2 regions of the Pradoshia eiseniae genome follow, and region 1 is predicted to be linked to the other one. Evidence: a T-box and tRNA genes for the amino acid it is inferred to sense, from the RefSeq annotation. Region 1 holds a T-box; the other holds one or more tRNA genes.
The links. A T-box is a leader RNA that pairs with one kind of tRNA and senses whether it is charged. The one in region 1 lies ahead of CYL18_RS00195 (valine--tRNA ligase), so its partner is inferred to be a tRNA-Val.
Positions count from the first base shown of each region.

Region 2: it has a tRNA-Val gene. The T-box ahead of CYL18_RS00195 (valine--tRNA ligase) is inferred to sense a tRNA for this amino acid. The anticodon was not compared.

Region 1 is NZ_PKOZ01000001.1:43,481-46,661, forward strand. It holds gene CYL18_RS00180 (SDR family NAD(P)-dependent oxidoreductase) at 1-472, shown strand, start outside; gene CYL18_RS00190 (hypothetical protein) at 663-854, opposite strand; T-box leader at 1,000-1,246, shown strand; gene CYL18_RS00195 (valine--tRNA ligase) at 1,319-3,181, shown strand, end outside.
Region 2 is NZ_PKOZ01000004.1:10,804-13,984, forward strand. It holds gene CYL18_RS08600 (helix-turn-helix domain-containing protein) at 1-92, opposite strand, end outside; gene CYL18_RS08605 (acetyltransferase) at 175-837, opposite strand; tRNA gene CYL18_RS08610 (tRNA-Val) at 1,778-1,850, shown strand; gene CYL18_RS08615 (carbon starvation CstA family protein) at 2,100-3,181, opposite strand, start outside.

The DNA.
Region 1 (3,181 bases):
TTGGGAACGCCCGCTGGAGCATTGGGATGCGATGATGGTTGCAGGACCACAAGCTTATTTAATGACTGCTCGATACGCGATGCCTCTGATGGTAAAACACCATAAAGGATTAATAATAAATATCACATTTTTTATCAAGAACCAAGTTTCAGCTAATTTATATTATGATTTGGCTATGAATACAATCAATCGGATGACGTCTGCAATGGCAAAAGAATTAAAGGAGTTCAACATTTCGGCCGTTGCTGTTTGCCCGGGATGGATGAGAACAGAAAGAGTGATAGATTCGGGTTATGGACCAGAGGATGGGGCAACGGAAACAACAGCATATGTAGGGCGTGCGGTAGTGGCGTTGGCGTCAGATGCCATGGTATCAAGGTTTTCTGGTGAAACAGTTATGGTGGCAGAGCTAGCGAGAAAATATGGCTTTACCGATGTGGACGGAACTCAGCCTCTGCCATATGAAGGATAAGAGATGTTGTTTTGATTAGGCAAGTAACGAAGGGAACCTTTACGAATTATAAATATTGTGCTAGAGAGCATGTATCTTTCTACGGCAGTATGTTTATTTTCCTGCTTGCTCTCATGGGATTCTTTCTGGCAAGGCTCCCTATTCTTTGCAAACAAAAAGCCGGGCCTCTGCCCGGCAGTGAATCAGCACATCAAATGATTTCTAAATAAAAGGCAAGTACGAGGCCAATTAAGAAGAAGAGCAGGAGCAAATCAACGATGCTTGGAAGAAAGAAGGTTCGTATTCCTTGAAAGACGGTGATAGGGACAGCAAATTGACGTGTCACATTAAGCCCATTTTGCATCCAAGGAGGCAAGTTGTATCTATTCATCCTTCGTCTCATGCGGAAATTCCCCCTTTATCACATTCTATTCATGGGGCTAGGCTCAAGTGCCTTTGCCCAATTGAATAAATTATATAAAATTGGGAAACAATGATTGACGTCAGGCTACATACTTATGTATGATAACAGTATTAAAAAAAACCAATTAAAAGCTTTGAATGGGAAGAGTACGCGGCAGAAGGCTGTAAGAGAGAGGAATCCACCGGCTGAAAGGTTCCTTCAGTAACAAAATCCGCAGAAGGTCGCCCAGGAGCTGTTTTCGTGAACCAATTGCAAGTAGCGAGAACCGGTGAAGAGCCGTTATGATGAATGAAGAGCCGGAGTGTCTGATATTTTGTCAGTCTGTTCCGGAATGAAGGTGGTACCGCGAGACTAACCGTTTCGTCCTTTTGTTGATGACAGAGGGATGGAGCGGTTTTTTTATTTTCCAGGACACCAGAATAAACGAATGAAGGAGAATGAACATGAGCGAACAGCAAAAAGAGATTGGCATGCCAACGAAATATGACCCGCAGTCAATTGAAAAAGGCCGCTATGATTGGTGGCTTGATGGCAAGTTCTTCGAGGCTGGCCAAGATTCAGAGAAAGAACCTTATACAATCGTCATCCCGCCGCCAAACGTTACGGGCAAATTGCACTTAGGCCATGCGTGGGATACAGCGCTTCAAGATATTTTGACAAGAATGAAAAGGATGCAGGGCTATGATGTACTATGGCTTCCAGGAATGGACCATGCCGGCATCGCAACCCAAGCGAAGGTAGAAGAAAAGCTTCGCGGACAAGGCACTTCCCGCTACGACCTTGGACGTGAGAAATTCGTTGAAGAAACATGGAAATGGAAAGAGGAGTATGCTGGCCATATCCGTGAGCAATGGGCAAAGCTGGGACTTGGGCTTGATTATTCCCGCGAGCGTTTCACCCTTGATGAAGGGTTATCTAAGGCTGTTCGTGAGGTATTCGTAACCCTCTATGAAAAAGGATTGATCTACCGCGGAGAATACATCATTAACTGGGATCCATCCACAAAAACGGCTATCTCGGATATTGAGGTTATTCATAAAGAAGTAAAAGGCGCATTCTATCATATGAATTATCCGCTTGCAGACGGCAGCGGTCATATTGAAGTAGCGACTACACGTCCGGAAACAATGCTTGGTGATACAGCTGTTGCGGTACACCCGGAAGATGAGCGCTACAAGCACTTAATCGGCAAAACATTGCTTCTTCCAATCGTTGGCCGCGAGATTCCAATCGTTGGTGATGAGTATGTTGAGATGGACTTTGGTTCAGGTGCGGTTAAGATCACGCCGGCGCATGACCCGAATGACTTTGAGGTAGGTAACCGTCACAATCTTGAACGTGTTCTTGTCATGAATGAGGACGGCACAATGAATGCGAAAGCCGGCAAATACGAAGGCATGGACCGCTTCGAATGCCGCAAGCAAATCGTAAAGGATCTTCAAGAGGCAGGCGTTCTCTTCAAAATTGAGGAGCATATCCACCAAGTTGGACACTCCGAGCGCAGCGGTGCTGTGGTTGAACCATATCTTTCAACCCAATGGTTCGTTAAAATGGGTCCTTTGGCTGAGAGAGCTGTTGCCCTTCAAGAGACAGAGGAGAAGGTTCATTTTGTTCCTGAACGCTTTGAAAAAACATACTTGAACTGGATGGATAATATCCATGACTGGTGTATTTCCAGACAGCTTTGGTGGGGACATAGGATTCCTGCTTGGTACCATAAAGAAACCGGTGAAGTGTATGTAGGACGCGAGGAGCCGGCCGACATCGACAACTGGACACAGGATAACGATGTTCTTGATACTTGGTTCAGTTCCGCGTTATGGCCATTCTCCACAATGGGCTGGCCTGAGAAGGATGCAGAGGACCTCAAGCGTTACTATCCGACAGCGGCACTCGTAACTGGCTATGATATCATCTTCTTCTGGGTATCTCGCATGATCTTCCAAGGTCTTGAATTCACTGGCGAACGTCCATTTAAGGATGTACTCATCCACGGTCTAGTACGTGATGAGCAAGGTCGCAAGATGAGTAAGTCCTTAGGAAACGGTGTTGATCCAATGGAGGTTATCGATAAGTACGGCGCCGATTCCCTTCGTTACTTCTTAACGACTGGAAGCTCTCCAGGACAGGACTTGCGCTTCAGCTATGAGAAAGTAGAGTCTGTCTGGAACTTTGCGAATAAGATTTGGAACGCATCCCGCTTTGCCTTGATGAATATGGATGGCATGACTTATGAGGAAATCGATTTGAGCGGCGAGAAATCCGTAGCAGATAAGTGGATTCTGACACGCTTGAATGAAACCATT
Region 2 (3,181 bases), on a different contig from region 1:
AAATACGATTTCGATATTCCTGCATTTACAGCCAGCTGAGTCAGGGTCATTCCTCTTCTCTTCCTTATTTGTTGAATGTTTTTTCCGATCATGAAAATCTCCTTTCCGAAATGGACATGGCTGTTTCCAGGCAGTCAACTCTTCAATTTTACCGTGCCAGAAGGATTTACTATATTAGAAGCTCATATAGGCATTAAAACCACCGCCCTTTTCTTGATTAACCACTTTTGCCGGCACCCCTAAAGCCTGTGCAAATTCAGGAACATCGCTCGTCACTGTCGCTCCAGCCCCTACCACAGCCCATTGCCCAATTTCCACATCCGGAATGACGGTTGCATTCGCGCCAACCAGCACACCCTCCCTTACCTTGACCCCACTCGTCAAACAGGCTTTTGATGAAATATGGGCAAAATCGCTTAAGCGGCAATTATGTTCAACGACAGAGGCCGTATTAATGATTCCATGCTTGCCGACCTTCGCCTCCGCATTAACGATTGCCCCAGGCATCACCACTGTGCCTGCTCCAATCTCAGCACTCGGGCTTACGATGGCATGTGTGGAAATGACCGATGTATAACAATCATCCGCAAGGTTCAATCGCTTAACCACTGACTTTCTCGTCAAATTGTCAGCAACCGTAATGACCAGTTTCCCACAATACACATGTCTTAAAACTGACCGAGCCGCACTAATCGGTCCATAATAAATATCCCCCCTCTTGACCAGCTTTTTATACCGATCATCCAAGTAAGCGGCAATCCTGCTTGGGGCTGCACTCTCAATCATCTCCTGAATAACCCTGCTATGTCCGCCATCCCCAACTAATATATAATTCACCTATGCCCCACTCCTCGAATACGAGCGGACTCATCATAATAAAACACAGTCGCCTGCCTCCTTTGTTTAACTCCCTCTGATGCTAAAACCCTGCCACTCCAGATTGATTGCAGATTCCACACTTCCCCACTATCAAAGCGAAAATGAGAATATCAGCGGATGTCCCACTTAGATGTCATGCAATCACCCAGGTAATGGTTTATGTACGTTAATCTAAAGGTTACTTATTATTCTTCCTACCCTACTTTTGATTTAATCATTCGGGATACCAGTCTGAACTATGTTGAAAAGTATAATCTGTTTCTTCCATTGTAAAGCTGAACCACAACCGCCTATATATTCGGTTAGTTCGTGCAACCTAACAATGGATCAGAAGGAATATCCTTATTATAAATCAAATAGAATGCCTTGTTGTCATAGGAAAAATAATTCTGCAAGATAGTTCTGTGTATCGTTATGATTATCAGCTGTCTCGTTAAAAACATGATTCAGGAAAGACTGGAGCGGACCTCTATGCAAGTACATCTTTATGTTTTTTTGTTCTTGATTAAGACCGAACAAAGCGAGAATATCACTGCGGGCGAAGCTGCATAGCTACCCTTGAATTCTCTAATTGTAAATAAATATACTAAATTATGATTAGTTAGTTGTTTTGACATTGGGATTTTAGTTCTATATTAAGAATCTTATAGGATAAAAATACCATTTTATAATTTAACTTGTCAATCAGATATTTATGTAAACAAAATAATTTACAACGAATTAATTTTTTCGGCAAATTTTCAGATGCTAGATTGGTAGAATCATTGAACAGCTCCTAAAGGCATAGCACGAGGAAACAATGGAGGAATATATTTTATTGAAAAAAGTTTATCAAGACATATTGACTTTTATTTCATAAGCATTTATATTAAATATTGTCTTAAACATTTACATACGTGATTCCGTAGCTCAGCTGGGAGAGCACCACCTTGACAGGGTGGGGGTCGCTGGTTCGAACCCAGTCGGGATCATACATCTTAAAAAGGCATAAACCTTTGTTTATAAAGGTTTATGCCTTTTTCTATTTTCAGTAACACACGTACTTATTACTAATCAGCATTACGCACATTCATATAGATTCAAGGAGTGTTTGTTGCCCCACTATTTCTGCATTCCTGGGATTAATCAATCAAACCGCAACTTTAAAATATATATAGGTAAAAAGAAAAGTGCATTCACATCCCCCACATGTTCAGGGATGAATGTGAATGCACACATCATTATTTTTTAGCTAGAGCAGGAACATTCAATTTATTAAACCGCATGATTTGATAGGCGTAAAATAAACCAACAGCGACCGTAGCCGATAATCCGATAGTCATCCCCAGATTATATTCCAATCCGAACCCTTCAGGTGCGACCATCAAGTAAGTAAAGACCACCGCTGTCATAAACAGAGCGGGTAAACCTGAAATCCAGTGTAATTTTGCTTCTTTTAACAAATAAGAAGTAGCCACCCATAACATAACGGTTGCAACCATTTGGTTTGTCATGCCTACATAGCGCCATAAAAATTGATAATCAATTGTTGAAAGATAAAATGACGGAATCGTAACGGCAACTGTTGCCGCAACGGCTATTGTTTTTGGATTACCTTTAACACGGGATCCTAAAAAGTCGAGCACAATCATCCGGGCTGAGCGAAGAGATGTATCGCCTGTCGTAATCGGCAGGATAATGACACTCAGCACCGCTAATAGACCACCTATCGTTCCTAGCAGCCCAACAGAAATTTGGTCTACTACACCACCGGCACCCACCGAAGCAATAACCGATCCAAGCTCTCCTGTTCCTCCATAAAAACTCATTCCTGCTGCACACCAGATCAATGCAATGATTCCTTCACCAATCATAGCTCCATAAAACACTTTTCTACCTTCCGTTTCCTTTTTCAATGTACGGGAGATAATCGGGCTTTGTGTAGAATGGAAACCAGAAATAGCACCACAGGAAATCGTAACCATCAATAGCGGCCAAACAGGTAATTCGGATGGATGCATATTAGCAAATGACAATTCAGGCACTTTAATATCGGAAAACAGTAAGGATATTAAAACTGCCCCAGCCGTAATCAATAAGACAGCTCCGAATATAGGATAAATACGGCCAATAATTTTATTGATTGGCAAAATAGCGGCCAACAAGAAGTATACAAAAATAATGATAATTGCGAGCATGAATGTAATGCCAGTTTTAGCTGAAATGACAGCTGCAGGACCTGCCGTGAAAGCAGCCGCAACCAATACCATCAAAACGACTGATACGATGTCTGTAAAAACACGCATCACTTTTCCCAAATACT